Regions from separate parts of the Massilia pseudoviolaceinigra genome, predicted to be linked through region 1. Evidence: predicted binding sites of a transcription regulator. Region 1 holds the regulator's gene; each other region holds the start of a gene.
The links. The regulator FNR, encoded in region 1, switches genes on or off when oxygen is low (the NO sensors DNR and NnrR bind a similar motif). The targets are predictions, from matches to a motif close to TTGATNNNNATCAA.

Region 1 (7,546 bases):
CGGCGGTAACGCCCTTGAGCAGCTCGCGCACGGCGTTCACCGCACTGGTGCCGGCATACGCGCCAGCCTTGTCTGCAGCGTCCAGCGCAAACGTAAAGTTGGTCGCCACGTCGACCTTCGCGGTGACCAGCGCCGCATCCTGCAAACCGGCCGGCGTTTTGTTGGCCATCGCGCCGGCGGTGATTGCGAGCGATGCATTGGCGCGCGTGAGGGCGCCGGAATCAATGGCCTGGGTCCAGTAATCGAGCCCGGCCTGCAACGGCGCGCGGTCAAACACGTTCTGGAAAATGGCTTTGACGAAGGCCGCGTTGTCGCCGCCGTACAGCGCTGTCGATTCGGCGCTTGAGCCGAACGAATCGATCAGCGTGCGCAATGGCGCACTGCCGACGTAGGCCGCATTCAACCCTTCGATCGTCTGCGGCGCTTTCAGCTCGACCAGGCGTTGCTGGAAGCTGGCCAGGCCCGCCACGTCGGCCGCGCGGCCGAAATAGCTGTAGTACAGCGACTGGGTCAGGCCAGCGTACTCCAACGCGGTGCTGTGGTTGGCGAAGGTGGCGCGCTCCACGTCGAACAGGATATCGCTGCCCTCGGCGCCCGTGGTGTCGACGATCATGTAATGGCCATGGTTCGAGATGATGCGGAAGCCGGAAACTTTGCCGTGGAACAGTGCGGTGTCGTTGCCAGCTTCGCCAGCGAGGATGTCGTCGCCGCCGCCACCGTACAGGGAGTCATTGCCGTGTCCCGCCACCAGCGAATCGGTACCGCCGTAGCCCGCCAACTGGTCATCGCCCAGGTCGACCTTGATGTAATTCGGGGCATTGTCGCCACGGATATCGTTGCCGTCGGCGGAATCCCTCATGTACTGCGAATAGCCGGGCAGGTCGGCGAGGCTGACGGTAATGTCGGTAAACCGGATGAACTCGATGCCGCTGAATTTGATTTGCGGATGGGACGACAGCGTATTCCAGTTGTAATGCCACTGTTCCGTGCTGTGGAAGCCGGCGGCGACGGCGTTGATGCGTACACCGCCGCTCGACACCGGCAGTACCAGGGTATCGATGCCACTGCCGCCGTCGACGATGGCACGCTCGCCCGCCACGAAGCCGACCGACATCACATCGTTGCCGGCGCCGCCGCACAGCTTGTTGTCGATGTTGGGCAAGCTGGAGGTGATGCTGTCGTTGCCATCGCCACCCAGGTAGCCGTCGGCGCCGCCGCCCGAGGCACGTTGGACATGGACATCGTTGCCGGCCGTGCCGTGGGCCTGGTCGTCGATGCGCACGGTCAGGTCCACGCGGCCAAGCAAGGTCGACGGATAGCCAGCAGCCTTGATGTAGATCCGTCCCGTTTGCTCGGCCAGAAAGCCCATGCGCGCGGTATTGAGGCCAGTGGTGTGGGTGCCTTCCTTCTCGTTGATCGGAAAGCCGTCGGCGTCGTACAGGAACAGCCACGGCCCCAATGCCGCGCTGATTTCAAAGTCGACCAGTTGGCCGGCCACCACGTCGAGGGCATAGGTGCCGCCGCTGGTCAGGAGCGTCCTGTCCCACGCGGGCGCGGTTCCCGCCGAAGTGCCGGTCCCGGGGACGTCGCTGAAAGCGGCGAGTACCTGCCGATCCGCCTTGATGAGATCCTCCGGCGCCAAACGGTGGCTGTGGTGCACCTGAGAAGTGAATGGGACGTAAATGGACATGGGCTCTACTTGCGGAAATTGATAATGAGATGGATGCATCCGTGGCGACGGCTACGCACCATGGCGGCGCCGCCTGCCGCTCCATCGCGCCGACGCGAGGGACGTGGCAAAGCCGGCGATTAAGCCTTGGTAATTGCCGTAAGTACACCGTTATAAGCAGGTGGAAATGAAGTTGCCCGCAGCGCCTTGGTTTATGCCATTGGGCTGCACTGCTCGGTGCCGGCGGCGAGCGCCTTGAGCATGGCCGGATCGAGCAGGGTCATTTCGCGCTTGTCGACACCGATCCAGCCCTGTTTCTTGAAGCGCGACAGCAGGCGGCTGATGCTTTCGATGGTCAGGCCGAGGTAGTTGCCGATATCCTCGCGCGACATGCGCAGCTGGAAACTGGTGGCCGAGTAGCCGCGCGCCGCGTAGCGTGCGGACAGGTTGACCAGGAACACCGCAAAGCGCTGCTCGGCTCGCATATTTCCCAGCAATAGCATGACATTTTGCTCGCGCGTGATTTCCTGGCTCATGATGCGGTGGAAATGGCGCAGCAGGGTGGGCACCTCGCCGAACAGTTCTTCCAGGCGCTCGAACGGGATCTCGCACACTTCGCTGTCCTCGAGCGCGACCGCGTCGCAATGGTGGCGGTCGGCGCTGATGGCATCCATGCCCAGCAGTTCGCCAGCCATCTGGAAACCCGTGATCTGCTGCTCGCCGCCGGCATTGACCTGGTAGGTCTTGAAGTGGCCGTAGCGGATCGCGTACAGATTGCGGAACGGTTCGTCCATCTGGTACAGGCGCTCATCGCGCAACAGGCGGCGGCGCTTGCCGATAATGCTGTCGAGACGGGTAATGTCGTCTTCATCGAGTCCCATCGGCAGGCAAAGCTGGTGCATGCTGCATCCCGCGCAGCTGGCCTTGAGCGCGGCGACGTTCAGCATGGCTGCGGGAACGAATGGAAGTGGCTGGGGCATAGGGGACTGACGTTTTGTGGCTTGATCCGTATGATACTCCAGTGGAACCTTGGCGCACAGGGCAATAGCGGTGCAGTTGCGGCATTTTCCCCAGTACAGATGGCAGAATGTCCACGGCGGCGTTGCATTATCTGCGCAGGCGTTGTGCAAGTCTCAACAGTGCTGGCCAAAGGACAAGGGATAGCCCGATGGCGGCGGCCGTTACCAGTTGCGCGGCACTTAATGGCGTGAAATGAAACACGGCCGCCAGCGCGGGCACGCAGGTGACGACGAGCAGGGCGGCGAGCGCGCCTGCGGCGATCATCCACCGCACCCGGTTCGGCCGGCGCTGCGCACCGTGTGCGAACATCAGTGCCAGGTTGGCGCCGACCAGCGCGCTGAAGGCAAAAGCGCGCGCCGCATCCGGCGCCAGCGCCGCCGACGCCCACAGCCACGCGGCGATGACGTGAGCCAGCGCCAGGGCGCCGTGCAGGCCCGCGCGCAGCAGGCCGGCGGCGCCGATGAGGGGCGCGTCGGGCCGGCGCGGCGGCTTGCGCATGCTGTCCGGATCGGGCGCATCGTTTTCGAAGGCGAGCGTGCAGGCCGGATCGATCATCAGTTCGAGGAACACGATATGCATCGGCAGCAGCACCACCGGCCAGCCGAACAGCACCGGCAGCAGCGCCATGCCGGCAATGCAGGCGTGGACCGACACCAGGTAACCCACCGCGCGCTGCATGCCGGCGAAAATCTGGCGCCCGGCGCGCAGCGCGGGTGCGTCGTTGACGCGGTCGCCGGTCATGCCGACGATGGCCCCGCCGGCCTTGAGCGCCTGCACGATGCGCAGCTTTTGCTCCGGCGCGATGCGCGCACACACCGTCACGTCGCCTATGAGGGCGCGCAGTTCGCGCGCCTTCCTCGCCGCCAGCGCGTCACCGGTCAGCAGCGCGCCCTCGGCCAGGCCGGCATGGCGCGCGATGGCTTGCGCGGTCGATGGATAGTCGCCCGTGATCATCACCACGCGGATGCCGGCCGCGCGCAGGGCCTGCACAGCGTCCGGAATGCCGGCGCGCAGCGGATCGGCCAGGGCGACCAGTCCGAGCAAGGTAAAGCCCAGGCGCGCCGGATGCGGCGGCCACTGCGCGCCATCCCAGCCGGCGCGCGCCACGGCCAGCACGCGCAGGCCGTCGCGCGCCATGTCGTCGGCCGTGGCCATCAAGGCCGCCTTGCCACGGGCGTCGAGGCGGCACATGGCGGCGATGGCTTCGGGCGCGCCCTTGGCCGCCACCGTGCAGGTCTCGGAGCCCGGGGCGCGCCAGGCCTGCAGCATGGCGCGCAGGGCCGGGCGCGGCGCCTCTTCGCGCACCAGGCGCCAGTCCGGGTGCAGCTGGTTTGACGCGGCCAATTCGCCCCGGGCCAGCCGCACCAATGCCTGTTCCAGCACGCGCTCGCGCGCCAGGCGCCACGCGCCCAGGGCCGGGAACACCACCAGCACGACGGCAAATTCTTCCGGTACCATCGCCATGGCCAGCACGATTCCGGCCAGGACGCCCTGCAGCCACTGGCCGCCGCGCAAGCCATGCAACAGCACCAGCGTCACGCTCAGGGCCAGTCCCAGCACCGCAAACAGTACGGTCAGGCGGCGTGTCTGGCGCTGCAGCGGCGGCGCTTCGGGCGCGAGCTGGCGCAGGGAAGCGCCGATGGCCCCGATGTGGCTGTGCGCGCCGGTGGCCGTGACGATCGCCGTGGCGTGGCCCGCAACGACCAGCGTGCCGGAAAACAGGCAGGCGCCGGCTTCGCCGTCGGCGCCGGCGGCCTTGTCCAGCGCCAGCGGTTCGCCGGTCAGCAGCGACTCGTCGACCCGCAATGCGTGGCCGCCCAGCAGGCGCGCATCGGCCGGCACGCGGTCGCCTTCGGCCACGATGATCAGATCGCCGCGCACGAGTGCCCGGCTGTCCAGGTGGCGACTGTGACCGTCGCGCACGACCAGCGCGCGCGGGCTGCCCAGCTCGCGCAGGGCGTCCAGCGCCCGTTCGGTCTTGTCTTGCTGATACAGGGACAGGCCCACGGTCAGGGCAGCCGTGGCCAGCAGGAACAGGCCTTCGTGCAGCTCGCCCAGCACCAGGTACAGCGCGGCGGCGCCGAGCAGCAGCAGGAACATGGGTTCGCGCGCGCTATCCCATGCCAGCTTGAGAAGGCCGGGGCGGGAGGCGGCCGGCAGCGCGTTGGGCCGTCCGCGGCCAGGCGGCGTGCGGCTTCGGCTTCGCTCAGGCCGCCATGGATGGCCGCCTCGTGCGCTGTGCTTGCCATGGGATTCCTGAACGGGGCGCCGGAGGCGGCGGATCGTTCAGGATATCAATGACTTACCCGCAAGGCTTGATGTGGCTCAAGCGTGTCCGGATCGGCGCCTAACGCGGGCGGAAGCGCACATCGACCGTCGAGACCTCGCCCGTGACCTTGGCTTTCTTCGGCTTCTTGGGCTTTTTCAGCACTTCGCCGGCGGTATTGGTCACCGGCACCCGGTGCTCGGGCGAGAAACCGGGCTCCTCGATGCGTTCCAGGGTCTGTCTGGTGAGGATTTCGATGGCGGCGAGCAACTGCACTTCATCCGCGCACACCAGCGAGACCGCTTCACCCGAGGCGCCCGCGCGGCCGGTGCGGCCGGTGCGGTGAATATAATCCTCGGCCACGATCGGCAAGTCGAAATTGACCACCTGCGGCAAGTCGTCGATGTCCAGTCCGCGCGCGGCCACGTCGGTGGCCACCAGGATCTTCGCTTCGCCCGCCTTGAAGCGCTCGAGCGCGCGCAATCTGGCCGGCTGCGGCTTGTCGCCATGAATCGAGTCGGCCGCGATGCCCTGCGCCTGCAGGGTCTCGACCAGCCGGTCGACGCCCTTGCGCGTCTTGACGAACACCAGCACCTGGCCCCAGCGGTGCTTTTTCAGCAGATACAGGAACAGTTCCGGCTTGCGCTTCTTGTCGACCGGCACCACCCACTGGCGGATGCGCTTGACGGTGCTGTTGCGCGGGCTGACCTCGATGCTCAGCGGATCGATCAGCAGCTTGCCGGCCAGCACGCGGATCTCATCCGAAAAGGTGGCCGAAAACAGCAGGGTCTGGCGTTTTTTCGGCAGCGCGGCGAACACGGCATCGAGCTCGCGCGAAAAGCCCAGGTCCAGCATGCGGTCCGCTTCGTCGAGCACCAGCGTGTCGAGCTGGTCGAACTTGACCGCGTTCTGGCGGTACAGGTCGAGCAGGCGGCCGGGCGTGGCCACCAGCACGTCGAGGCCCTTGCGCAGCTTCATCATCTGCGGATTGATGCTGACGCCGCCGTAGGCGACGTGGGTGCGCAAGGGCAAGCCGGCGCCGTAGGCCCGGAAACTCTCGTGCACCTGCTCGGCCAGCTCGCGGGTAGGCACCAGCACCAGCACGCGCACGGCGTTGGCGCTGACCTGGCCCCGCAGGGTCAGGCGCTGCAGCAGGGGCAGGGCGAAGCCGGCGGTCTTGCCGGTGCCGGTCTGGGCGGCGGCCATCATGTCGCGTCCGGCCAGCACGGCCGGAATGGCTTGCGCCTGCACCGGGGTGGGGGTGCTGTAGCCGAGCGCGTCCAGCGTGCGCACGAGGGGATCGATCAGACCGAGGGAATCAAAAGACATGGGGAAGCGACCTTGCAGCAAAAGAACAAGGGCGTAGTTTACTCTGTCCGGCGCCGGCCGGGGCGCAAAAGCCCTAGCGCGTGGCGCTCACGGCGGCCGAGACGGTCGGCTTGGTCGGCTCGTGCTTGTCGCCGCAGGCGGCCACGGAGAGCACGAGCATGCAGCAGGCGGCGAGGGCCGCGAGCGGGTGAAAGCGTGGTTTCATGGCGCACCCCTGTTAAAAGGACAATGCTACCCAAAACCACGCCGGGGCGGCGCGCTATTGCGAGACGCTGTCGCGAAGCGCTGTTAAAAGCGGTAGCTCACGCCGGCGCGCAGCACCGGATACACCTTGTAGGCCTGGACGTCGGCTTCCATCTTCACGCGCTCGACGGCCACATCGCGCGCCAGCTGGGTGCAGGCGGCGCCGGTGGCGGTGCAGCCAGACTGCACCAGGCGGCCATTCGGATGGCCCTGCCACAGTGCGCCCACGTCGGCGCTGAACTGCCACTTCTTGTCGGTGCTCAAGGCATTGCCCCAGCCCACGCCGAGGTAGGGCGCGCCCTTGTTGTACTCGATGCCGCCATTGAGAATGCCGACCTGGCTGGCCGCGTAGGTCTTGCCGTTGATGTTGTAGTTGCCGTTGGAATCCTGGCGCGCCACCATGCTGACCTTGTTACCGTTGTACACCACGCCGCCGGTCAGGCGGAACGGGCTGTTATCGATCAGGTGCCAGTCGAACAGCACGTCGATGTTTTGCAGCTTGGCCTTCATCGTGTAGTGGACGGTGCTGGCGGTGTCGTTGTACTTGTACTGGAAATAGCTGGCGCCGAAACGGGCGTTCAGTGTTTTTTCCATCGGGAAAATCAGATGGGCGCCGACGCCGGTGGTGCCGACTTCGGCGGTAACGGCGATCTGGGCTTGCGCGCTGGCGGCCAGCAACAGGGCGGCGGCCGCCAGGACGGTATTCTTGATGTACATGCAATGACCTTTGACGAATGACTGGGGGATGGCGGCATTGTACCGGCTCAGGCCGACGGCGACATGCTCGGGCATCGTGGCCCGCCATGCTACTCCAGTCGGGGCCGCCAAGCCAGTCCCGAAAGGTAAGCAGTTGTCGTTTTTTGTCGCCCGGCCGGCCCGGCGCGGATCGCCTGGGAATGGCGTTTCGCCTGTATTGACGGGCGCCGTTGCGTGCCGGGATGGTGGTTTCCGGGCCCGATCCATGATAAATTCTGTCGCAGCCGGCTGCAGCCCGTCGGCAACACGTCCCACGAACCGAT
Region 2 (7,546 bases), on a different contig from region 1:
CCATGAACCAAGCCTGGCTCACCCTGACGAGCATGGACGGACGCGACATCGCCGCGCCCACCGAGACGCAGCTGACGGCCGTTCTGGCCGAGCTGTACGCAGCGCCGCGCAAGACCCGGGGCAGGTCCAAGGCCAAGGCCGAGGCCGAGGCCAAGGCCGGGGCCAAGGGCAACGGTCCGCCCGAGTCTGCCCCCGAACCGGCCAGCGCGGCCCTGCGCTTCGGTTACGACGACGGTTTGATGTATGTGATCGAGGTAAGCCGCGGGGGCGCCATCCGCTTCGAGGAATGGTCCGACCGCGACTGCGAACTGGCGCTGGCGCCACCGCGCCGCATGAGCGCCGACCTGACCCTGGCGCAGCAGCTATGGTCGCTCATGGTGCGGCGCCAGGTCTCGCGCATCCGCGAACTCGACTGGCACTGACGCGGCTTAGTGCGCCATCAGCACCGGCACGCTCATCGACTCGAACAAGGTGCGCGTGACCCCGCCCAGGATGGTTTCGCGCACGCGCGAGTGGCCGTAGGCGCCCATCACCAGCAGGTCGGCATTTTTCCGGGCGGCCAGCGCCAGCAGCGCTTCGCCCACTTGCTGGCGCTTGTGCGCCAGCGCGTGCACCGCGAAATTGGCATGCACGCCATGCCGGGCCAGCCACGGACGCGGATCGGCCGCGCGCGCGTCGGCCGCCGTGTGGCTGGCGGGGCCGGTATCGAACACCGCCAGGTCGACCGCGACCGCCTGGCGCAGCAGCGGCAGCGCCAGTTGCAGCGCGCACGCCGCCTCGCGGCTGGCATCCCACGACACCAGCACGCGCTGCCCGACGCTGACGCGCTCGCCCGTAAACGGCACCATCAGCACCGGCTTGCCGGAGTGCAGTACCACATAGGCGGGCAGGTCGGCCAGCAGGCCGGGCCCGCCTTGGTCCGGATCGGACTGGCTCAGTACGATCACGTCGGCCACCCGGCCATGCAGGCACAGGCCGCCGCCGGCGTCATCGTCGATCACGCGCGCCTCGTGCGACGCCACCGCGGCCGCCTCGCAACGCTGGGTGAAGGCGGCCAGCGCTTGCTGCGCCTGCTCGCGTAGGAAACCCAGGTGCAGCGACAGGGTGGGGTCGCTCTGGCCGGGCGGCAGGCTGGGAAGAAGGGTGCGCGCGACCCCGGTCGGGGCCATGCCGATGAGGTGGCCGCCGCCACTGTTTGCCAGCGCGATCGCCACGCCGATGCGCGCGTACGCGGACGGACTGTCGTCAACGTGGACGAGGATGGTCTGATACCCCATGAATGCTCCTGTCTCGATGGACTTGATATCCATCATCTTAAACCATCTTTCCCAAAGCTTTGATATTGCTCAATGTTGCGCACGGTAAGCGCCCTAGACTTGGGCTCGGACTTCACCACGATGACAGGAAAGCATGATGGAAATCAAAAGAGTGGCTCTCGTAACCGGGGGCATGGGAGGTTTGGGAACAGCAATTTGCCAGCGCCTGCATCGGGCCGGCTTCAGCGTGGCGGCGACCTATTCGCCAAACAACAGTTCGCCTGAGGGCTGGCTGGCGGCGCAGCGCGATGAAGGCTATCGCTTCACCGCTTACAAGGCCGACGTGGGCGACTTTGCCGACAGTGAATGGATGGTGCAAAAACTCTTGTCCGAACAGGGGCGCCTGGATGTGCTGGTCAATAATGCCGGCATCACACGCGACCGCACTCTGGCCAAGATGCATCATGACGACTGGCTCGAGGTCATGCGCACCAATCTCGACAGCGTCTTCAACCTGTCCAAGCAGGTGATCGAGCCGATGATTGCCCAGGGCTGGGGCCGCATCATCAATATTTCCTCGGTTAACGGGCAAAAGGGCGCCTTCGGTCAGACCAACTATTCCGCGGCCAAGGCCGCGATGCACGGTTTCACCAAGGCGCTGGCGCTGGAAATGGCGCGCCATAGCGTCACCGTCAACACCGTCTCGCCCGGCTACCTGCGCACCAAGATGGTCACCGGGGTGCCGGACGAGGTGATGACGAGCCGCATCCTGCCGCAAATTCCCGTGGGACGGCTGGGCGAACCGGAGGAAGTGGCGGGCCTGGTCGCCTATCTGTCATCGGAAGAGGCGGCCTTCGTGACGGGCGCCAATATCGCCATCAACGGCGGGCAGCACATGGTCTGAGCGCGTCAGCGCTTCTCGGCGCGGGTCTGGCAGGCAATGCAGAGCCGCGCTTCCGGGCGCGCCTGCAGGCGCGAAAAGCCGATCGGACTGCCGCATTCCTCGCACTCGCCGTAGCTGCCATCCTCGATGCGCGCCAGCGCCTGGCGCAGCGTGCGCAGTTGCGCCACGTGGTGGCCGGCCGCTTCCAGCGCCAGGTCGTTGAGCAGGCGCACGGTAGCCTTGTCGGCGGGCGAGGTTTCGACCTCCTGCACCGCCAGGTCGCGCGGGCCGGACAGCACCTCGGCCCCATCGTGGCGCGCCAGGTCGGCCAGCCGCTGTTCGAGGACGGCTTTGAGGAGCGCAAGCTGCCCTGGTTCCAGTCCATTCATGATGACGCTCGGGAAAGTGAATGTTGGCACGGCCGCGTCACTGCACCTGGACGCGCGCGTGCTGATATCGAGTGTAGCGCGTTCGCGCGGCGCTGAATACCCGCGCACGCGCACGCAGCGTGCCGCCTTCGCGCGTCCGTTACACGGGTCTGTTACACGGGTCCGTTACACGGGTCCGTTACACGGGTTGGGCTACTGCCCCTTGACCGCCTTGATATGGTCTTGCACATTCTTGAGCGCGAGCGAGACCGTGCCGGGCACGCCGCTGGCCGCCGCGCCGGCCAGTGCCACCACGGACGCGACCAGTCCGGTGACATTGGCGATCGCGGTGATCTTGCGGATTTTTTCGGTCGCGTCGGCGGTCAGCGCCAGCACATGCTGCTGCGGCTGGCCCAGGCCCTTGAGCACGGCGCGGGCGGCGTCCAGGTACAGCGCATGCACGTGCTGGCGCAGCACCAGTTCTTCGTCGAGCAGGGCGAAGGCATGGTCGCGTTCCTCCTGGCTCAGCTTGGCGTCGGGCGGCGTGCGGATGGCAACCAGCGCGCGCTCATGCATGGCGGCGGCGCAGGCCGACAATTGCGCGGCCAGCGCCATGATGTCTGCCACACTGGCCAGTCCGTCTTGATCTGTTTTCATAGCACACCTCGGGTCGGTTTAGTCGGCTGCCAGGCCGGCACGGATCATGCGCAGGTCGCGCACGTAAGCGGTCAGCATCTGGCGCATCTCGGACGAGGACATCGTGGCGAGGTTCTCGCGCAGTTTCTGGTGCCCCTGCGCGACCTTGGTCAAGCCCTGGCGCGCCAGCTCGAAGCGCTTGTCGATCATGCGGTACTCGCTGGTCTTGCCCTGCACATGGGCGCGCGCCAGGGTGTACAGCAGGCGGTCCTGGGGCCGGTCGGCCAGCGGCAGGGCTACCTCGAAAAAGCCGAGCACGGTTTTCTTTTCGTTCTCGTTGGCCGCCGCGTACACATCGGTCAGGGTGATCATCGCTTCGAGCAGCACGCGTACGTCGGCGTCGCCTTCGCGCACCATGGTCTCGACGCTTTCTTTCTGATAGTGCGAGGTGACCGCGCGCGTCAGCAGGCGCGCCAGGCCCGTGTAGGCGCTCACCTGTTTCTGGCCGAGGGTGGTTTCAGCCAGCCCGGTCAGGCCCGCGCCCATGGTGTCGATCTGGGGCGTGAAATCGTAGCGGCCCTCGCCGGCCAGCGCGCTCAGGGTCTGCATGTACAGCACCACGGCTTTCTGGATCGTCACGAAATCGTTGTAGGCGGCGTGCCGCTTGGCATCGTTTTCCCTGGCGACTTTCTCGGCCGCGGCCGGCAGGTAGGGCTGCTCGCGCAGATAGGTGTCGCGGTAGCGCGTGGACAGTTCAGCGTAGCCACCCAGGCGGGCCGAGGCGTTGGCGAATTCGCGCACCTCTTCCAGATTGACCTGGTTGCTGACGCAGCCGCCCAGCAACAGGCTGGCGGCGAGGAGGGCGGACGTGCTCAAGGTGCGAAGCGGGTTCATAAATCCTTTCAGGCGCGCACGGAAGGGCTTGCCAGAAGTTCCCATTCTTGCGCCGATGATTTGAATGCAGTTTGCTGTAAGTCAAACTTCGCTGATGTTTCTACTCGCGAAATATGCCGTCGATCAAGTTGTCTATTTTGCCATGGATTAACGTAATGCGCTACGCCAATTCAGACCGGCGATGGTGTCGCCGCGCGGATGATACTCGCAGCCGACCCAGCCGTCGTACCCGAGTTCGTCCAGCAGGGCGAACAGGTAGCGGTAATTGATTTCGCCCGTGCCCGGTTCGTGGCGGCCGGGGTTGTCGGCCACCTGCATGTGGCGGATCAGGGGCAGGTGGGCGCGGATGGTATTGGCCAGCTCGCCTTCCATGCGCCGCATGTGATAGATGTCGTACTGCATGAACAGATTTGGTGCGCCGCATTCGGCGATCACGGCGGCGGCCTGGGCCGTGCCGGTGAGGAAGTAGCCGGGCATGTCGACCGTGTTGATCGGTTCGATCAAGAGATCGATGCCGTGCGCGGCCAGGCGGGCGGCGGCGAAGCGCAGGTTGGCGACGTAGGTGTGGTGCGCGAGGGCGGGCGCGACCCCGGGCGGCAGCTTGCCAGCCAGGCAGTGCAGGCGGCCCACGCCGAGGGCGACGGCATCATCGAGAGCCAGCGCCACGCTGTCCTGGAGCTCGGTGATGCGGTGCGGATCGCACGCCATGCCACGCTCGCCCGCGCTCCAGTCGCCCGCGGGCAGGTTGTGCAGCACCAATTGCAAGTCATGGCGCGCCAGCCGCTCGGCGATCTGCTCCGCCTCGAACGTTTAAGGGATCAGGAATTCGACGCCGTCGAAGCTATTGCCGCGGGCCGCGGCGAAGCGGTCGAGGAAGCTCACTTCAGTGAACATCAGGCTGAGGTTGGCGCAGAATCTGGGCATCGGTCTGGATGGGCGGGTTGGCAAGCCGATATCGTATACAAGATTGTGGCGCCCGCAGGCGCACCCGCAGGAAGTTGCGAACGGCCAGGCCCTGGTGTGGCTTGGCCGTCCGCGCCCGCGTATCGTGCTGCCGGGCCTGAGCGAGCTTAAAGGCCGAGGAAGCGCCAGGTGCCGCTACCTGAGTCACGGTTATTGCTGCCGCTTGTAGAGGCGCACTGCAGGTTATCGTTGCACGCGTAACCGCGGGTATCGAGGTAAGTCGGAAAGGAGCCGGTTGAGTAGGACATCAACGATACGGGCTGGCCGACCCAGACATAGTTGCGCGCGCCCATGACAGCCCATCTGGTGGTGCTATTGCCTGGGTCCTTTACCTTCGAGGTGGACAGGCAAAAGGCATTGAGCTCGCAGCCTTTGTTGCGTGTTTCAAGATAGGTGCCTGAGGGCAGATTTGAATTGATATACTGATTTTGCAAGAAAATGACATCATTGGGCATGACCGGCGTGCCGGCGGCAGGATTGCCGATGCCGCTAATCGCCCAGCTGCCGGTGTTTTCATTGGAACGCTCAGGCCAGGAAGAGGTGGAGACGCATAATATGTCGCCGCAGCCCGCGCCACGTACATCAAGGTAGCCGCCAGACCAGTTCTGGTAGTTGTTTTGCAGGTGGTAGGTTGACCCATACTGCAGTTTTTGACGGTTTTGGCTGGCCGCTGTAGCTCCCGAGCACCAGATCTCTTCCAGAGGGGAGGCCGGCGTGCCTCTGGTGACACACAGATTGGCGTCATCTCTGAGCCTCAAAAAGTAGGTTCCCTCCGATCCCGAGTTGGTCCTGCACCACGCGTTGTTGCCGTTAGCGTTAACGGTGCACAGGTTGCCATCGGTTTTCATCGCGGTTCGATAGACCGCTTCGCCCGCCGAGCTCGATCGGCTGCACCACACGCCCGAGTTATCAAAATCGCGATAGACGCACAAGTTGCCGTCGGTTTGCGTGATCAAAAAATATTCGCCGCTGGGCGAAGTCATTACTTCCTGTTGACTCATTTCCTTGGGGGAGCTGATCGTCGAACCCAAGTTGATCCAGTAAGGTGCGGCGCTTGCGGGCCGCATGCCTGCCAGCGAAAACAGCAATCCGATCAACAATAGCAGGCTCCACCTGAGGGCGGAGGTTGGCAGTGCCGGCGTAGCGTCATTCATGTCCATGTCTTGCTCCAGATAAGGGAATTCAATGGGTGAACTGTAGACAAACGTTGATGTCAATTGACGAGCAAACCGGCCTGGCCAGGCAAGTGGTGTTTCCCCAAACGGTTACTTCAACATCGGCTTCGGAGACCGGGAAGCGTAGCGGAAGGATGTAACAAAATTGCCTTTGAATAGTGAAGGCGGCTGCGCAATGTCCCAGTGATATTTCGCAACCGCAGTGCATGCTAATACGAGAAAACAATTCAAAAATATTATCTTTAATATTGTTGTATCTTTACACTTTTAAACCAAGGTGGCCGTATTCCACCAACGGCGCCTGCTCGACCGATGTCATCGGCCATCGGCGGGCGTGGCCGGTCCCCCGTCCGCGATGCTGCGCATCGACGTCAACGGCCACGCCAGCAGCGCGGTCGCGGCAAGGAACAGTCCGGTCCCACCGAACAGCTGCGCCAGCGTCAGGTGCTGCAGCAGCCAGCCCGTCTGCGCCGCAGACAGCGGGGTCACGCCCATGAAGATGAACATGACTTGCGCCGATGCTTTGAATGCAGTTTGCTATAAGTCAAACTTCGCTGATATTTTCACCCGCGAAATATGCCTTCGATCAAGTTGTCTATTTAGCTATGGATTAGCGTAATGCGCTACGCCAATGAAGGCCGGCGATGGTATCGCCGCGCGGATGATACTCGCAGCCGACCCAGCCGTCGTAACCGAGTTCATCGAGCAGGGCGAACAGATAGCGGTAATTGATTTCGCCCGTGCCCGGTTCGTGGCGGCCGGGGTTGTCGGCCACCTGCAGGTGGCGGATCAGCGGCAGGTAGGCGCGGATGGTATTGGCCAGTTCGCCTTCCATGCGCTGCATGTGATAGATGTCGTACTGCATGAACAGATTCGGCGCGCCGCATTCGGCGATCACGGCGGCGGCCTGGGCGCTGCCGGTGAGGAAGTAGCCGGGGAAATCGTAGCTGTTGATCGGCTCGATCAACAGGTCGATGCCATGCCTGGCCATTTCGGCGGCGGCGAAGCGCAGGTTGGCGACGTAGGTCGCGTGCGCGCGTTCGGGCGCAACGCCGGACGGCAGCTTGCCGGCCAGGCAGTGCAGGCGGCCCACGCCGAGGGCGACGGCGTAGTCGAGGGCCAGCGCCACGCTGTCCTGGAATTGGGTGATGCGCTGCGGATCGCACGCCATGCCACGCTCGCCCGCGTTCCAGTCGCCTGCGGGCAGGTTGTGCAGCACCAGTTGCAGGTCATGGCGCGCCAGGCGTTCGGCGATCTGGTCCGCTTCATACGCGTAGGGGAAGAGGAATTCGACACCGTCGAAGCCATTGGCGCGGGCGGCGGCGAAGCGGTCGAGGAAGCTCACTTCGGTAAACATCAGGCTGAGATTGG
Region 3 (7,546 bases), on a different contig from region 1:
AGGGCGCCGGGCGGCGGCATCTGCCACAAGGCCACCGTGAGTGCGCCGATCAGCCACGTAAAGCCGGGCAGCAGCAGGAGCAGCGCCAGTTGGAACAGCCATGGGCGGGTGAACAGGAAAGCGCCCGCCAACGCCGCCGTGCCACCTGCGAGCAGCGCGTGCACGCCGGGACCGAGGATGCGCGCACGCGGCAGCGTGACGCCGGCCACCACGGGCAGGATCTGGATCAGCGCGCCGGCCATGGCCATGCCCAGCGTACCAAGCGTCAGCAGGTGGGTCAGCGCCAGGGTGGAGGGCGACCAGCGCGAGGCCAGCGCCGGGGCGCCTTGCCACAGCAGCAGCGCGCCGGCCAGCAGCGCGAAGACCGGCGTGGCGAGGAAGTAGCGCAGCACCGCGCCGAGCGGCGGCGACTGTTCGAGCGAGATGGTGCGCTGCATGCGTCAGGCGTCCGGCGCGCGGCGCCAGATCCGCACTTCATATTGATAGTCGGGCAAGACGGTGGTGCTGTGGCCATAGCCGTTGTGCGCGAGGATGCGGTACAGCGGGCGAGGTTCGCGTTCGATCAGCATGCACAGGTGGTCGCTGGCCGGCAGCGTCTCGAGCGCGTCGAGCACGCGCTCGAGCGGCTCGGGTGGCTCCAGGCCGCGCACGTCGATGTGGTGGATGTGGGGCGTGCCGGCGTTCATGCGGCGCTGGCCATGTCGTCCATCGCACCGAAGGCCTGCATGGCCGCCACCAGCTTGTGGCAGCTTGGCGCCAGTACGCGTTCGATCATCGGATAGAGCACGCCTTCTTCCTTTTCGCTGTGCTGGTACAGCACAATGCCCAGGGTGTCGGCATGATCGAGGAAGGCTTCGGTGTCGCGCCCGCGCAGCGCATTGGACAGGCGCTGCACCACGCCGCGGATGCGCAGATGCTCGCTGCGCATCGATGCGGTGGGCGCGCTGGCCGCGCCAATGGCGTTCTCGAAAGCGGGGAACACGATCCGTTCCTCCATCAGCAAATGGCGTTCGAGCGCGTGGCAGAACGTGGCGAAGGCGTGTCCCGCCTCGCGCCACGAGCCCTTGCGCACGGCGTGGCGCGCGCTTGCGAACAGCGCATCGCAACGAACATGGTCGGCTTCGAGATAGCTGCCGATAGTCTCCATCGTGTTCTCCTGCTGTTTGTCCATGGGGTCATTGTCGCCGCTTCGCATGCCGAAAATCCTTGATGCAGGTCAAAGATTTCCGGCATGCCGTCGGGCTACAGTGCAGGCCCCACCTTACGACGAATGAACATGATGTCAAATACTTCCGACGGCGCCACGCCGTTTGAACTGGTGTGCCCGGCCGGCAGCCTGCCGGCACTCAAGGCGGCCGTGGACAACGGCGCCGACTGCGTCTACCTCGGCTTTCGCGACGCGACCAATGCGCGCAACTTCGCCGGCCTGAACTTCGACGAGGCCGCGATCGAACAGGGCATCGCCTACAGCCACGCGCGCGGCTGCAAGGTACTGCTGGCGCTGAACACCTATCCGCAACCGGCCGCCGGCGCGCTGTGGCGGCGCGCCATCGACCGCGCCGCCGGCGCCGGCATCGACGCCGTGATCCTGGCCGATCCGGGACTGATGCGCTACGCCGCCGAGCGCTATCCGGCGCTGCGGCTGCACCTGTCGGTGCAGGGTTCGGCCACCAACTACGAGGCCATCAACTTTTTCCACCGCCATTTCGGCATCGCGCGCGCGGTGCTGCCGCGAGTGCTGTCGGTGGCGCAGGTGGAGCAGGTGGTGCGCAACACGCCGGTCGAGATTGAGGTGTTCGGCTTCGGCAGCCTGTGCGTGATGGTCGAGGGGCGCTGCGCGCTCTCGTCGTACGCCACGGGCGAGTCGCCCAACACGCACGGCGTGTGTTCGCCGGCCAAGGCGGTGCGCTGGCAGCAGACGCCGGCCGGGCTGGAGTCGCGTCTCAACGGCGTGCTGATCGACCGCTACGCCGACGCCGAGCAGGCCAATTATCCGACTCTCTGCAAGGGCCGTTTCGACGTCGCCGGCGAACAGTTTTACGCCATCGAGGAACCGGCCAGCCTCAATACCCTGGAGCTGCTGCCGCAGCTCATTGAACTGGGCGTGAGCGCGATCAAGATCGAAGGGCGCCAGCGCAGTCCCGCGTACGTGGCGCAGGTAACGCGCGTATGGCGCGAGGCAATCGACCAGTACCGCGCCAGTCCGAAGCGCTTTTCGGCCAAGCAGGCCTGGATGGCCGATCTGAACAAGGTGGCAGAGGGGCAGCAGCATACGCTGGGCGCCTACCACCGCTCATGGAAGTAAGGGAGGCACTATGATGAAACTGGCCCTCGGTCCGGTGTTGTACTACTGGCCGCGCGATACGATGATGGCGTTCTACGAATCGGTGGCGGCAAGCGCGGTCGATATTGTCTACCTGGGCGAAACGGTTTGCTCGCGGCGCCACGAGCTGCGCCTGCCCGACTGGCTGTCGCTTGCCGCCATGCTGGCCGACGCCGGCAAGGAGGTGGTGCTGTCGACCCAGGCGCTGCTCGAATCGGGCAGCGACCTGACCAACCTGCGCAAGCTGACATCGAACGGCCGCTTCGCGGTCGAAGCGAACGACATCGGCGCCGTGCACTGCCTCGATGGCGCGTTGCCGTTTGTGGCCGGGCCGCACCTGAACCTGTACAACGAAGACAGCGTGGCCCTGATGGCGCAGCTGGGCGCGCGGCGCTGGGTCATGCCGCTCGAAATGGGCCGCGCTGCGCTGGCGACGATGCTGCAAAGCCGCCCGGCGGGACTGGAAACCGAGGTGTTCGCCTACGGGCGCATGCCGCTGGCGTTTTCCGCGCGCTGCTTCACGGCGCGCCACCGCAACCTGGGCAAGGATGACTGCCAGTTCAGCTGCATGGCGCATCCGGACGGCCTGGAGCTGCGCACGCGCGACGCCGACACCTTCCTGATCCTGAACGGCACCCAGATCCAGTCGCACCTGGTGTACAACCTGCTCGGCGAAATGCCCGACATGGAAGCGATGGGCGCGGACGTGATGCGCATCAGTCCCCAGGCGCAGCATACCGAAGCCATCGTCGGCTTGTTCGACCGGGCGCGCCTGGGCCAGATCGGCGGCGCGCAGGCGCAGGCCGGCCTGGCGCCGCTGATGCCGGCGGCGCCCTGCGACGGTTACTGGCATGGCAAGCCGGGCATGGCGTTCGACAGGCGGGAGGCGGCATGAAAGCGCCCGTCTATCCGATCCTGCCGAAGCCGCTGGCCCGGGCGCTTGGCCACCTGCCGCGTTTTCCCGGCTCGCTGTTGTTCGCCGCCGGCTTGAGCCGCGTGCTCGGGCCGCAACTGCCGGGCGACGTGCGCGCCGCACTGGAAGGGCGCTCGATCAGCATCGGCGTCACCGACGCCGGGGTGCGCTTCGATGTGAGCTGGCGCGGATCGCGCTTTGTCGCCCTGTCGGGGGCCGGCAAGGCCGACCTGTCGATCGGCGCCAGCGCGCGCGACTTTTTGCTGCTGGCGCAGCGGCGCGAAGATCCGGACACCCTGTTTTTTTCGCGTCGCCTGACCATGGAAGGCGATACCGAACTGGGGCTGCTGGTAAAGAACACGATCGACGCGATCGACGTGGCGCTGTTCGACCCGGAGCGCCTGCTGCCGGCGCGCTGGCGCTGGGCTGCCTCCAACTGAAGGAGAGTGATGATGGATGCGGACAGGGCGGCGCTGCCGCTGGTGTATTCATGTTCGGGTTGTTCGAGCGCGGCGCAGATGGCCAACCATCTGGCGCTGGCGCTCGACCGCAGCGGCGCGGCCGAAATGTCGTGCATCGCCGGCGTGGGCGGGGGCGTTGCGCCGCTGGTCAAGCTGGCCCGTTCCGGCCGCCCGGTACTGGCCATCGACGGCTGTCCGCTGGCCTGCGCGCGCCAGTGCCTGGCGCAGCAAGGCGTGGTGCCGGACTAGCATGTGATGCTCAATGAACTTGGGGTGCGCAAGCGGATGCATGCCGATTTCGACCGCGAGCACGCCGCGGAGTTGACGGCGCAGCTGCGCAGCGATGTCGGGCAATTGAGAAAAGAGCGCGTCGTTTCGGCCAGTTGCAGCCATGGCGTGGAAACGACGGCGCAGAAATAGGCCGGAATAGGCCAGACTAGGCAGGCCGCAGCACGAAGCTCTCGAAGCGCGCCGCGATGCGCGCCAGTGCCGCTTCGCCCATCACTACGCCGGCGGTCGCATTCAGGCCCGCATCGGCGCAGCCTTGCGCCCGGAAGGTCTGGATAGCGTAATTGCGCACGCCAGCATCGGCCAGCGTGCCCGCCAGGCCTTCCACCTCGGCCTCCGACAGCAGGGCCGGATGCAGCGTGGTCCGGCATTCGTGCGGCACGCCGCTGTCGACGATCATCTCCAGGCAGGCGCGGGCCGGCTCGCCGCTGCCGAAGACGCCCGTCACGCGCTGGTAGGCGTCGAACGGCGCCTTGATATCGAACCCCACCCAGTCCACCAGCGGCAACACCGCCTTCAACTGGCGCGGGTAGATGCACGCCGTGTGCAGGCCGACCGCAAGCCCCAACTCGCGCACGGCCGCCATGGCGTCCGGCAGGGCCGGATCCATGGTCGGCTCGCCGCCGCTGAACACCACGCCGTCGAGCAAACCGGCACGGCGCACCAGCAGCGCCATGACCGAGGCCCACGTCAGCGGCCCGTGCTGGCGCAGCTGCAGATGCGGATTGTGGCAGTAGCCGCAGCGCCACGGGCATCCCTGGATGAACACCGCGGCCGCCAGCTTGCCGGGAAAGTCGGTCGCGGTGAAGGCGGTGATGCCGCCCACCCGCAGCTCGCCGGCACCCATGCTAGCCGCGCGCCGCAACGGCGCGCTCGGTAAACCAGGTACGCTCGTGGAACTCGCCCTTCTTGCCGGTATTGAAGGACGACACAGGGCGGTGATAACCCATCACGCGGGTCCAGACTTCGCAGGGCTGGCGCTCGGCGTCGCTCAGGGTGATGGTTTGGGGAACGAAGAAAACGGCTTGGCTCAGGTCTGACATGGACTACTCCTTGGGTGGTTACGCAACTTCGCGTTGCTTGCGCGCGATCAGATCGAGATCGCATTTGGGACAAAACGGATGGCTGCCTCCGAGGTAGCCGTGTTTGGGGCAGATTGAAAACGTGGGCGTGACGGTGATGTACGGCAGGCCGAAGCGGCTTAGCGCGCGCCGCACCAGCTGGCGGCAGGCGTCGGCCGTGGACAGCGGCTCGCTCATGTACAGATGCAGCACGGTGCCGCCCGTGTATTTGCGCTGCAGCGGATCCTGGCGTTCCAGCGCCTCGAACGGGTCGTCCGTAAAGCCGACCGGCAGTTGCGAGGAGTTGGTGTAGTAGGGCATGGCATCGGTGCCGGCCTGCAGGATGTCCGGATGGCGCTTGCGGTCTTCGCGCGCGAAACGGTAGGTGGTGCCTTCGGCGGGCGTCGCTTCCAGGTTGTACATATGGCCGGTCTGGTCCTGGAATTCCAGCATGCGCGCGCGCACATGGTCCAGCAGGCGCAAGGCGAACGCATGGCCCCATTCGCTGGCGATATCCTGCTCGCCCCACGTGAAATTGCGGATCATTTCATTCACCCCGTTCACGCCCAGGGTCGAGAAATGGTTGCGCAAGGTGCCCAGGTAGCGCTTCGTGTAGGGGAACAGGCCATTGTCCATATGCCGCTCAATCACCTTGCGCTTGATTTCCAGGCTGTCGCGGCCAAGGTCGAGCAGGCGGTCGAGCGCCTCGAACAGGCCATCCTCGTCGTCGGCATGCAGGTAGCCGAGGCGGGCGCAGTTGATGGTCACCACGCCGAGCGAACCGGTTTGCTCGGCCGATCCGAACAGGCCGTTGCCGCGCTTGAGCAGTTCGCGCAGGTCGAGCTGCAGGCGGCAGCACATCGAGCGGATCATGTTCGGTTTCAGTTCCGAATTGAGGAAGTTCTGGAAGTAGGGCAGGCCGTAGCGCGCCGTCATTTCGAACAGCAGCTCGGCGTTCGGGCTGTGCCACGCGAAGTCCTCGGTGATGTTGTAGGTCGGGATCGGGAAGGTGAACACGCGGCCCTTGGCGTCGCCGGTCATCATGATCTCGATGTAGGCGCGGTTGATCATGTCCATTTCCACTTGCAGATCGCCGTAGGTGAACGGCATTTCGACGCCGGCGATGAACGGCACCTGCTCGCGCAGGTCTTCCGGACACACCCAGTCGAACGTGAGGTTGGTGAACGGCGTCTGCGTACCCCAGCGTGAGGGCACGTTCAGGTTGTAGATCAGCTCCTGGATGTACTGCTTGACGCTCTCGTAACTCAGGGCGTCGGCGCGCACGTAGGGCGCCATATAGGTATCGAAGGAACTGAAGGCCTGGGCCCCGGCCCACTCGTTTTGCAGGGTGCCGAGGAAGTTGACGATCTGGCCGATGGCGCTCGACATGTGCTTGGGCGGTGACGATTCGATCTTGCCCGGCACGCCGTTCAAGCCTTCGTTCAGGAGCGTGCGCAGCGACCAGCCGGCGCAGTAGCCGGCCAGCATGTCGAGGTCGTGGATGTGCAGGTCGGCGTTGCGGTGGGCCGCGCCGACGGCGGGTGGATAGACGTGATCGAGCCAGTAGTTGGCGATCACCTTGCCGGAGACGTTGAGAATCAGCCCGCCCAGCGAGTAGCCCTGGTTGGCATTGGCGTTGACGCGCCAGTCGCGCTGCTCCAGGTACTCGTTCATCGACGCCTCGACGTCGATCAGGCTTTTACGGTCGCGCCGCAGGCTGTGGTGCTGCTCGCGATAGACGACATAGGCGCGCAGGGTCGCGCGGTGGCCGGCCTCGAACAGGGCTGCCTCCACGGCATCCTGCACCTGCTCGACGCCGGGGGTATCGGTGCACAGTGCGGACAGCGTGGGCAGGACCGCGTTCCATGTCAGCAGATGGGCAGTGCCAGCATCGAATTCGCCGCTGGCCAGCGCGGCGCGCTGCATGGCCGATTCGATACGGGTGGCGTCGAACGGTTTGACGGCGCCGTCTCGCTTGCGGATTTGGGTAGGGAAGTGTAGCGGTGGGATGGTCATTTGCTCTCCGTGAAACACAATATGTGGTGCATGCAGAGAGGTTATTGACTATATCTAGTGGGGTCAACGGCGTTTTGAAGCGATCGTAAAATCCTTGATACAGGTTGGTTTTTGCCCTCTGGAGTGCCTGTTCAGGGGCGTCAACGCAGGCGGCGTTGTGATTCCCAATATTAATTCGGGAAATGTTATTCTCCCTACTTTTCACGGCGAGTCTTGATATGAAAAGGTGCTCATGCGACCCTCACGCGTGCTGATGTTCAATCGAAGTGCCTTTTTCACGGGCCATGGCGGCTACTTGCTTCTGATGCCGGTTGTATCCCTATTCTTGTCCGGGTGTGCTTCTTCCACGCGGACTGATTTGGCGCCAGCGAATGTGCGCGACACATTGAAAGTTCTTGCGGAAAGGCACCATGTTTGCGCTGTGGCGGTTGCCGTCATCAAGAACCGGCAGCTTGATTCATTCGATTCGGCGACGGGTTGCATG

Region 2: a site for FNR is predicted at 1,337-1,350, ahead of RBA40_RS11920 (universal stress protein). Genes of this name have one in related genera too.
Region 3: a site for FNR is predicted at 1,207-1,220, ahead of RBA40_RS24685 (hemerythrin domain-containing protein). Genes of this name have one in related genera too.

What each region holds. Positions count from the first base shown of each region.
Region 1 covers NZ_JAVCWL010000035.1:1,902-9,447, reverse strand. The annotation lists gene RBA40_RS27025 (DUF4214 domain-containing protein) at 1-1,690, opposite strand, end outside; gene fnr (fumarate/nitrate reduction transcriptional regulator Fnr) at 1,882-2,649, opposite strand; gene RBA40_RS27015 (cation-translocating P-type ATPase) at 2,777-4,789, opposite strand; gene rhlE1 (RNA helicase RhlE1) at 5,037-6,284, opposite strand; gene RBA40_RS27005 (hypothetical protein) at 6,358-6,489, opposite strand; gene RBA40_RS27000 (hypothetical protein) at 6,573-7,244, opposite strand.
Region 2 covers NZ_JAVCWL010000010.1:108,704-116,249, reverse strand. The annotation lists gene RBA40_RS11925 (hypothetical protein) at 3-422, shown strand; gene RBA40_RS11920 (universal stress protein) at 429-1,277, opposite strand; gene phbB (acetoacetyl-CoA reductase) at 1,414-2,160, shown strand; gene RBA40_RS11910 (TraR/DksA family transcriptional regulator) at 2,166-2,528, opposite strand; gene RBA40_RS11905 (hypothetical protein) at 2,721-3,164, opposite strand; gene RBA40_RS11900 (hypothetical protein) at 3,183-4,037, opposite strand; partial or broken gene otnI (2-oxo-tetronate isomerase) at 4,185-4,961, opposite strand; gene RBA40_RS11890 (hypothetical protein) at 5,108-6,160, opposite strand; gene RBA40_RS11885 (hypothetical protein) at 6,491-6,682, opposite strand; gene hyi (hydroxypyruvate isomerase) at 6,786-7,546, opposite strand, start outside.
Region 3 covers NZ_JAVCWL010000029.1:49,665-57,210, forward strand. The annotation lists gene RBA40_RS24675 (permease) at 1-437, opposite strand, end outside; gene RBA40_RS24680 (DUF2249 domain-containing protein) at 441-686, opposite strand; gene RBA40_RS24685 (hemerythrin domain-containing protein) at 683-1,147, opposite strand; gene ubiU (ubiquinone anaerobic biosynthesis protein UbiU) at 1,277-2,305, shown strand; gene ubiV (ubiquinone anaerobic biosynthesis protein UbiV) at 2,319-3,218, shown strand; gene ubiT (ubiquinone anaerobic biosynthesis accessory factor UbiT) at 3,215-3,676, shown strand; partial or broken gene RBA40_RS33605 (putative zinc-binding protein) at 3,689-4,117, shown strand; gene RBA40_RS24715 (anaerobic ribonucleoside-triphosphate reductase activating protein) at 4,134-4,832, opposite strand; partial or broken gene RBA40_RS24720 (ribonucleoside triphosphate reductase) at 4,834-7,062, opposite strand; gene RBA40_RS24725 (serine hydrolase domain-containing protein) at 7,295-7,546, shown strand, end outside.